One region of the Herbaspirillum sp. UBA812 genome, then DNA from elsewhere that is predicted to be linked to it. Evidence: predicted binding sites of a transcription regulator. Region 1 holds the regulator's gene; the other holds the start of a gene.
What was found. Region 1 encodes FliA, which starts transcription of late flagellar genes. Its sites were predicted from a motif close to CTAAAGTTTNNNNNNNNNNNGCCGNTA; they were not measured.
Positions count from the first base shown of each region.

Region 2: the regulator FliA is predicted to act here: its motif matches at 2,462-2,488, upstream of fliD (flagellar filament capping protein FliD).

Region 1 covers NZ_DBIC01000069.1:5,633-10,711, forward strand. The annotation lists gene flgA (flagellar basal body P-ring formation chaperone FlgA) at 125-862, shown strand; gene flgM (flagellar biosynthesis anti-sigma factor FlgM) at 1,076-1,390, shown strand; gene B3873_RS04390 (flagella synthesis protein FlgN) at 1,422-1,880, shown strand; gene B3873_RS04395 (RNA polymerase sigma factor FliA) at 2,009-2,746, opposite strand; gene B3873_RS04400 (MinD/ParA family ATP-binding protein) at 2,752-3,555, opposite strand; gene flhF (flagellar biosynthesis protein FlhF) at 3,590-5,079, opposite strand, start outside; gene flhA (flagellar biosynthesis protein FlhA) at 5,077-5,079, opposite strand, start outside.
Region 2 covers NZ_DBIC01000298.1:20,995-26,073, reverse strand. The annotation lists gene B3873_RS20665 (hypothetical protein) at 1-145, opposite strand, end outside; gene fliD (flagellar filament capping protein FliD) at 370-2,391, opposite strand; gene B3873_RS20655 (Lrp/AsnC family transcriptional regulator) at 2,824-3,318, opposite strand; gene B3873_RS20650 (aspartate aminotransferase family protein) at 3,462-4,838, opposite strand; gene B3873_RS20645 (GNAT family N-acetyltransferase) at 5,029-5,079, opposite strand, start outside.

The DNA of each region.
Region 1 (5,079 bases):
GCACCCCGAACTCTAAGGGGCGATAAAGAGAGAAAAGCCTCCCCTGTTTGCCCTTTTGACCTCGCGCGCGCGACGTACCATGAGTGCCAAGATTCGCCTATGCCCTGCGGGCAAGTTGCACAAAATGAAACACGCTTTCCGCGCCCTGCGCCGCACTTTCGCCGTCCTGTCCTTGCTGGCAGCCGGCCTGGGGGCGACTGCGCCTGCACTCGCCCAGAACGACCCCAACTCCCCCCAAAAGCAAGACTTGCAAGCCCTGCAACAAGTGGCGGAGCAATTCCTGAAAAGCCAGACCTCGGGCCTGCCCGGCAGCGTCACGGTCACCATCGATCCGGCCGATGCACGCCTGACGCTGGCGGCCTGCCTTGAACCGCAAGCCTTCATGCCCAATGGCGGCCGCCTGTTCGGCCGCACCACGGTCGGCATCAAGTGCGTGGCCCCCTCCCCCTGGACCATCTACCTGCGCGCCAATGTGCAGGTGATCTCGGATTACCTGGTCGCCGCGGTCCCGCTGGCCCAGGGCCAGACCATCAGCGCCAGCGACATCACGCGCATTCGCGGCGACATGTCGGCGCTGCCCAGCGGCGTGATCACCGAAGAATCACAGGTCATCGGCCGCGTCGCCAACATGTCGCTGCGCGCCGGTACGCCGCTGCGCCTCGACACCATCCGCAACCAGCGCGTGGTGCAGCAAGGCCAGGCGGTACGGGTCGTATCGATCGGTCCGGGCTTCCAGATTTCCACCGAAGCGCGCGCCCTGACCAATGCCAACGAAGGCCAGATGGCCCAGGCCCGGACGGCGGCCGGCCAGGTGGTGAGCGGTATTGCCAAAGCGGGCGGGATTCTGGAAATCAACTATTGAGCCGGTGGCCGCGGTTTCTCTATTGATATGAAGCAATTTCCCGCAGGGCAAGTCCCACGCGGAACGCAGCGGATCGCCCGGACAGGAATGTGAAGAAAAGTACCCGAATTCAGCTTAATTCAGGTGCGGGAATGTTAAAGTTTGCCCAGAACTGGTCGATAATCCATACGACAGGCGGGTGCGAAGCGCCCCCACCCTACAAGGAATACTGCCGTGAACGTTAACGACGCCCTCAAATCTGCTGCCCTCAACACCGAGCAGACGCAAACGCAGACCCGCAACACGACTGCCGCCAATCCTGCTGGCACCGACCCGGCCACCACAAAAGCGGCTTCGGACAGCGTGCGCTTGTCCAGCACCTATCAGGCGCTGGAAACCAAGGACACCAAAAACGGCGGTTTCAATGCCGAAAAAGTGGAAAAGCTGAAAGCGGCCATCGCCAACGGCACTTTCCAGATCGATGCCGACAAGATCGCCGACGGCGTGATCGATACTGTCAAGAATCTCATCAGCGCCCGCCCGGCCTGATTCCCGTTTTACCGCTCAGAGGATCTTTCGCATGAATCCGGCCAGCAACCTGTCCCTGGAACACGCCGCGCTGTCGCGCCTGGTGGAAAAACTGAGCCAGGAACAGGCACTGCTGGCGGAAGCCACCGCCGAAGGCCTGACCGACATCATTACCGAAAAGGCCGCCATCGTTGCTGAAATGTCCACGCTGGCCGGCAACCGCCACGCGCTGCTGGGCAGCCTCGGCTACAGTGCAGATGAAAGCGGCATGCAACAGTGGATGAATGAGCAAGCCAGCGACGCTGACCGCGAGATCTGGGCCAGCCTGTTCGAGCTGGCGCAGGACGCCAAGGAACTGAACCGCGTCAACGGCCTGCTGATCGGCAAGAAGCTCTCCATCAACCAGAGCGCCCTGACCATCCTGCAAGGCAAGACCGGCACCGGCAATTTCTATGGCCCGGATGGCCAGAACAGCATCCGGTCCTCGGGACGCCGTCTGGGCGTGGTATAAGTTTCAGCCGCTTCCCGCTCACGGAAGCACAGCAAGATCGCATCAACAAAAAGCCCGGCATTTGCCGGGCTTTGTCGTTAACGCGTCCTGCGTCCTCTCTCGGATCTGCGCCCTGAAGGCAGGCAGCCTCAGGCCACCCCGCTCCAGGAATGCTCGCGCAGATAGGAACGCATGCGCGAGATCGCCTGGCTGTGCAACTGGCACACGCGCGATTCGGAAACGCCCATGACGGCGCCGATTTCCTTGAGGTTCATTTCCTGCTCGTAGTACAGCGCCATCAGGATCTGCTCACGCTCGGGCAAGGCCTTGATGGAATCCACCACGGCTTCGCGGAAACCGCCATTGATCAGGCTCTGCAGCGGATCATCCTCGCCGTCGCCGGTCTGGTAGCGGTCCAGGAAGTGTTCGTGGCCGCCCTCGTCGTCGTGAAAATCTTCGTAATAGATCAACTGGTGGCCGCCGCAGTCGGTCAGCAGCGACTGATACTCGGCCAGGCTGATCTTCATGTGCTGCGCCACTTCCGCTTCTTGCGGCTGACGGCCCAGTTGCTGCAGCAGGGACTGCATGGCTTCTTCCACCTTGCGCGCATTCTGGCGGATGCTGCGCGGCAGCCAGTCGCTGCTGCGCAGCTCATCCAGCATGGCACCACGGATACGCTGCACGGCGTAGGTCTCGAACTGCGCGCCATGGGTTTCCTCGTAGCGGTTGACGGCGTCGAGCAAGCCCATCATGCCGGCCTGGATCAGGTCGTCCACCTCTACGCTGGGGGGCAGCTTGGCCTTGAGCTGATGCGCCAGTTTCTTGACCAGCGGCGCATGCTGCTCCAGCACGTCGTTCTTGCCCTTTTTTCCCTTGACGTTATACATGCACGTCACACTCCCAGACTGGCGCCGTCGGTGGCCATCCCGTAGCTGCTGCGAGCCGCATCCGGACCGGCCGTGAAGCGCTTGGACAGGCGCTGGAAAGCCAGCGCGGCACCAGCGAAGGGAAACACGTCCATCACCGCCCGCCCCTGTCCGGTGGCGCGGCGAATATGGTCATCCGCCGGAATCGCGCCGATGAAATTGAGCTGCGCCGCCAGGTAGCGGCTGGCCGCTTGGGCCATGTTGGCGTAGACGGTACGGGCTTCGGCTTCGGTGGCATCGTTGACGATGAGACTGAAAGGACGACGACCGATGCGGTCGCTCAGGCTCTTGAGGAGCACATAGGCCGCCTTGATCGAAGACGCCGTAGTCGAGACCTGGATCACGATCTCACCCATTTCCATGGTCGGCACCGGCAGCGACAGGTCACGTGCCAGCACGCCATTGACCAGTGTGATCTCGGCCTGCTCGATGAGGCTGTCGAAGATCTCCGCCAGACGGCCGGCATGCGGATCGGTCGCCGAGGGCACGCTGCGGCGGGCGATGCGCGCCATCGAAAAACCTTCCGGCAGGAGCCGTGTGGCTTCCGCCATCGGACGCTCCATGCGCGCCACTTCCTGCAGGGTCGCCACGTCGTGACGCAGGCCGATGCGGGTCAGCAGACCCGTTGTGGCAACGTCGCCATCCACCACCAGCACGCTGTGCTTGGCCTGTGACAGTGACGCAGCCAGATTGATGAGCATGGCACTCTTCTCTTCCTCACCCAGCACCGAGAAGAAGGTGAACAGCCTGGGCACCGGACGCTCCAGCATCCGGCGCAGCCCTGCTGCCTGGTCGATATCGTAACTAGCCAAAGCTCACCTCACGCAGTCCCCGGTCATTCATGGACATGGCAGTAGGACCGATCACGCCCGGCAACTCACCCTCCTGGAATTCGAAAGGGGCGGTTTCGCGCTTCTGCTTGAAGGCACGGTCGGCCAGGTAGAGCTTGTTGGCCACATGCAGGTCTTCCGGCACGCGCTGGCCATTGGCCACGTAATGCAGGTTGAGCTTGTGGCGGATCACCACATCCAGCACGTTGCCGATGGTGGCGGCTTCGTCCAGCTTGGTGATGATGCAGCCGGCCAGCCCGGAGCTGGAATAGGCATGTACCACTTCATTGAGCGTACCGCCGGTGGCGGTGGCATTCAGGCACAGCAGGCGCTTGATGTCCACGCCGGCGCCGGCCAGCATGGCGTCCTGCTCGGCCACCATCTGGTCGCGCTGGCCGACACCGGCGGTGTCGATCAGCACGGTGTGCTTGCCCTTGAGCTCTTCCAGGGCGATGCGCAGGTCGGTCTCATCCTTGACCGAGTGCACCATCACGCCGAGGATCTTGCCGTAGATGCGCAGTTGTTCGTAACCACCGATACGGTAGCCGTCGGTCGTGATCAGGGCCAGCTTGCCGGAGCCGTGGCGCATCACGCAGCGCGCCGCCAGCTTGGCGGTGGTGGTGGTCTTGCCCACGCCAGTGGGGCCGACCAGGGCGAAGACGCCGCCGTTTTCCAGCAGTTCGTTTTCGTTGGCCAGGGTATTGAGATTGCGCGCCAGCACCGACTTGACCCAGAACATGATGTCCTGCGACTTGGAGTTGGCAGGCAGGTTTTCGGTGATCAGGCGCGACAGGCTGGCCGAGAAGCCGGCCGCCAGCATTTCCTTCAGCACCACGCCCTTGAGCGGATCGCGTTTCTGCGTACCGCCCCAGGAAATCTCGGCCAGCTGGGTTTCCAGCACGCCGCGCATGGAGCGGATCTCGCTCATGACTTCGGAAAGGATTTCGTCGTAGTCCTTGCCATCGAATTCAGGCAGGGCCGAACGTGGACGCTGGTCATGTTCACCGGATTCCTGCGCCTGCTGGGCCGAGGCCGGACGGCCACCGGCCGCCTGCTCCGCACGGCGGCTGCGCCAGACGCGGGCATCGCTGGCCGGAGCAGCTTCCACCGGGCGCGCAGGCGCGCGGCCGTGGGCCGGCTGGTCCAGCAATGGCGCATTCTCGGGGCGCGCGGCGCGGGCCGGCTGCTGGGCCAGCGGCGACGACAGCAGCGCCGGACGCTTGGCCTGCTGTGCGTTCGGCGCACCGGACTGCTGCTGCAGCGAGGCCGCCTGCGGGCGAGCATTGGGGTCGCGCGCGCCGGTCGGGGCCACCAGGGTGGTCATGTCCTCGTTGGCCATGGCCAGGATCTCCACCCCGTCAGGAATATTGCGGTTGGAGAGAATGACGGCATCCGGGCCAAGCGCCTCGCGCACCTGACGCCAGGCCTCGCGAGAAGAATTGGCGATAAATTTCTTGACGTTCA
Region 2 (5,079 bases), on a different contig from region 1:
CAGCGGAGACCTGCGCGTTCCACAGATAGAGATTGAGTGCGGCAGGGTCGTCGGGGCTGTGGCAGTGGGTGGCCGCCGCGTAGGTCGAGATGCGCGCGGGCGAGAGTGCCCGGTGGATTTCCGCTATCTGTGCCTGAATTGACATCGCACCCGTTAACCCCTATAGTCGCCACGCGAGCCCCGGGATTTGTTAGCGCAAGCTTCCCCCCGAGGACACACGAGAGTTTAACGACGAACCCCGCTTGCAGCGGGGTTTTTCCATTGGGCTTCGGATAAAGCGGAGCAACCTGGGATTTATTCGATGCAGCGGTGACGCGCAACCCGGTGTCACCGCTTCCTCTGCCACGCCATTCGGCGCGGCCGTTCTCATCACGACGACTTGGACAACTTCGCCAGCTGCTGCGTCAGGTAGCTCTGCCGCGATTGCATCGTCGCCAGCGTGACGTTGAGCCGGTTGAACTGGTTGGTGTAGTTGTCCTTCAGGGTTTGCAGCCGATCATTGGCCGCGGTCTGCTGGTCGGTCACGGTCTTGAGGCTGTCCTGCAGGCCCTTGGTCTTGGTGGCCAGCGTGCCGCTGTCGCCCAGGATGCTGTCCATCAGCTTCTGCAGCTTGGGCACTACGCCGGAGGTCCCGGTGAAGAGCTTGGCGACCGCGTCGAAATCCTTGTTGCCGGCCGTCGTCAGCTTGGTCGCATCCAGCGCCAGCGTGCCATCCTTCTGGAACGAGATCCCCACCTGCGACAGGTTCATGCCGCCATCGTCGCCCAGTGCACCCAGCATGGTGCCGCGGATCTGCGTCATCATGTTCAGCACGGAAGATTCCGCTGCCAGCGGCGAGCCGGTGCTGGCCTGACCCTTGGTGGTGGACGGGGTCTGCTTGGTGAGGTTGGTCACGGCCTTGGCCAGGTTGTTGTAGGCCGTCACGAAACTGTTGGCCGCCGTCGACAGGCCGCTGGTGTCATTGGCGATGGACAGCGAGAAATTGTCCGCCGCCGTCGTCACCTTCGCCAGGTTCAGCGTCACGCCCGAAATCGCATTGCTGACCTTGTTGGTGGTGCTGGTCACCGCCACGCCATCGATGGTCAGCTTGGCATCCTGCGCCTTGGCCAATTGCCCCATGCTGCTGCCGGACAGGTTGGCATAGTCATTGCTGCCGACCAGCTTGATCGGATCCGTGCCGGCCGGCGTGAGCACCAGATGGTCATTGCTGCCGTCGTTGCTGATGCTGGCGGTCACGCCGGTATTGGCATCGTTGATGGCCTTCATCACGTCGTTCAGGCCGATGGCACCGCTGTTGTCGAGATCGGTCGGGGTGATGGTGAAGGACTTGCTGCCGACCTGCAGCGCCAGGCTACCGCTGCTGTAAGTCTGGTTGGTCGCCACGCCCGTGGTGGTGACGGTGCCGCTGGGATCGAAGTTGAACACCGCAAAATTGCCGGTGCCGCTGACCCGCAGGCTGTTGGCCGCGCCGCTGTCCTTGGCGGTGAGCACCAGGTGGTCGTTGGTGCCGTCGCTGACGATGGCCGCATTGACGCCCGCATCGCTGGCGTTGATGGCATCGCGCACACCGGCCAGGGTATTGGTCTTGGGCTGGATCAGCGTGGTCGAGCCATTGCCGGTCTTGATGGCCAGCACGCCATTGTCGAAGGTGGTGCCGGGCACGATGCCGGCCGAGCTGACCTTGACCGCCTGTGCCAGCTGGCTCACGCCAATGCTGTACTTGCCGGCGGCGGCCTTGGTGGCATCGCGCGGGGCCTGGATCTGCGTCACCGAGCCCGACACGCTGGGGTCATAGCTCAGCCCGGACAGCGAATTGTTGGCCGTGACCTTGATGGTGTTGGCCGTGCCGCCGGTATTGGATTCCAGGACCAGATGGTCGCCGCTGCCATCGGTGACGATGGAGGCCGTCACGCCGGCCTTGGAGGCATTGATGGTATCGCGCACGCCCGCCAGGGTGGCATTGGCCTGCAGCGTGATGAAGGTGGGCGAGTTGGTGCCGATCTTGATGGCGATCGAGTCGCCGGCATTGAAGGTGGCGCCGCTGGCATAGCCACCGGATTTCAGCTTCTGTGCCAGGACCTTGGTCGAGTCGTCACTGTTGGCTTCTGCCGTGAACGGATCGGTGGTCAGGCTGGTGCCGGTGCCGGCATTGGACACGGTGGTCTTCTGTGCGCTGAAACTGGCGGCCGTCATGACCTTCAGGGCGCTTTGATAGCTGGTCAGTGCATTCTTCAGCGAGCCATACGCGGAAATGAGCGTATTGAAGCCGCTTTCCTTGGTCTTCAGCGGTGTGAGCTTGGACTTGCTCTCGACCGCGATGAGCTGGTTGACCAGCGTCGAAACGTCAAGCGGACCGGCCGATGTCGAGATCGTCCCAGTGGAAGTTGCCATGTTGACCCCTAAGCAAACGTGATGTTCTTGTAATTTGAGAAACTGACCCTTCGTCAGCACACCCGAAGGTTAACGGCACGTCTTTACAAAAGTAAAGGGGAGTTTGCTGACCAATAGTGGTGTTTTTCTGGGGGATTTGTGGAGATTGGATGGAGATGCCGCAATCCGGCCTTCGCGGAGGGCATAAATGTAAAGATGAGGCCGAGGGCTTCCTGCCCTGGAAAGAACTTGCTGTGCGGAAATTGACAGGCGGTGTGCAAAAACGATCAGGACCATCCGCGATCGTCTGTACAGAAAAAGGGGCAGGAAAAAAGCCAGGAAAAAGGCCCGAAAAAGCCTGCGGAAAACCGTGCAGACAGCGCTATCGCCGCCTGCAGAGCGTGCCTGGCTGGCGCCGCACGACATCGTCCGGCGGCGGCCAGCTCATGCGCCTCAGGTCTGGATGAATTTTTCCAGCGGATAGTGATGCTTGATGAAGGGCGACTTGATGACGATGTAGCTGAAGTACTTCTCGATGCGCAGGTTCTGTTCCAGCAGGGATTCGATCACGCTCTGGTAGTGCACCACGCTGCGGGTCATGAACTTGAGCAGGTAGTCATACCCACCGCTGACCAGATGGCATTCGATGATTTCATCGACGTTGCGGATGGTGGCTTCGAACTTGGCGAAGTCTTCGCGCCGATGGTCCGACAGCGTCACCTCGGTGAACACGATCTGGACGTCGGCCAGTTTCTCCAGACGGATATACGCGCCATAGCCGCTGATGTAGCCGGCCTTCTCCAGGCGTTTGACACGGATCAGGCAGGGACTGGGCGAGAGGCCGACGGCGTCGGCCAGGATTACATTGGTAATGCGGCTATTCTGCTGCAGGTGACACAAAATCCTCAGATCGATCCGGTCCAGTTTCAACGCGCCGTTAGTCATCATGTTGCCTCGGGTTATTCGACTCAGCCTGCCGGTCTGCCTCGCGTATCGCACGCAGCGCAATCCGGCAGGATGTAGCAGGGCATTTTAACCCCTCCGGCGGCGATTTCCCCATCGTGCCGGAGGCGATACTCGCATGGGCCGGCTCAGCGCACGGCCTGGCGCACCTCGGGTTGGGCCAGCACTTCATCGAGGATGGCCCGCAGGCGCGCAAACATCAGCGCGAAATCCTCTTCCGTGTAGCACAGCGCGGGCGCAAAGCCGAGGATGTTGTCGCCGAAGGCGCGGAACACCAGTCCATGGCGATAGGCCACCTGGAAGATGCGATCGTGCAGCTTCAACTCGGGTGCAAAGCGGGCCTTGGTCTGCTTGTCGGCCACCAGTTCCAGTGCGCCCAGGAGACCACGGCTGCGCGCATCGCCCACCAGCGGATGATCGAGCAGGGCGCGCAGGCCACCGGCGAAGACCGGTTCCAGGCGTCGGCCGTTTTCCAGCAGACCGCCTTCCTCATAGAGCCGCAGGACCTCCAGCGCCACCGCCGCACTGACCGGATGGGCCGAGTAGGTCTGGCCATGGCCGACCACGGTGCTCATCGGTGCGCCATCGGCAATACCGTTGTAGACACGGTCCGACATCATCACCGCGCCCATCGGCGCATAGCCGGCGGTCAAGCCCTTGGCCATGGTCATCAGGTCGGGCTGCACGTCTTCGTCCAGGCAGGCGAACATCGGGCCGGTGCGGCCGAAGCCGGTGATGACCTCGTCCACCACGAACAGGATGTCGAGCTGGTTGCAGGCCAGCTGCATGGCCTTGAGCCAGCCCTTGGGCGGCACCACCACGCCACCGGAACCCTGGATCGGTTCGCAGAAGAAGGCGGCCACATTGTCCGCGCCCAGTTCGGCGACCTTGTCGCGCAGCGATTGCACCGAGGCCGCGATGATCGCTTCATCGCCCTGCAGCTCGCTGCGGTAAGGGTAAGGCGAGGGCAGGTAATGCTGGGTCGGCAGCGGCAGGTTGAAGTTGTAATGGAAATTGGGCAATGCAGTCAGGCCCGCGCCCACCGAGGACGAACCGTGATAGCCACGCTGCAGCGAGATGAAATGCTTTTTGGTCGGCTTGCCGATGGAGTTGTGATAGTGCGTGATGTAGCGAATGGCCGCATCCACCGCATCGGAACCGCCCAAGGTGAAATACACGTGCTTGAGCGACGCCGGGCTGATGTCCACCAGTTTCTTGGCCAGCAGGATGGCCGGTTCCGAGGCGAAATGGAAATAGCCGGTGGCATAGGGCAGGCGCTGCATCTGCTCGGTGGCGGCACGGATCACGCTCTCCTGGCCATAGCCGGTGTTGACGCACCACAGTCCCGAAAAGGCATCCAGCAGCTGCTTGTCCTGGTGATCGGTCAGGTAGGCGCCGTGGCCCGACTTGAGGATGATGGGTCCCAGTTCTTCATGCTCGCGGAAGCTGGCAACGGGGTGGATCAGGTGGCTGCGGTCGAGCGCGGCCAGGGCGGAAGTTTGCATAGAGGTGGACTCGCTGAAGATGCGTTGAACAAGGCCGTGCAGGCAAACGGCACAACCGGCATGTGTTCTATCCTATGCCCTCGGCCTCGCAGGCGATGCGCAAGATGCGGGGCTGAAAAAGCATCTTCATGGGTTTTGCGCGCTGCTGCGGCATTTTCTGCGGCAGCAGCGCGGACACTTCAGCCCAGCCTCAGCCCAGCGCCTGATTGACGATGGAAAACAGCTGCATGCCCGCATCACG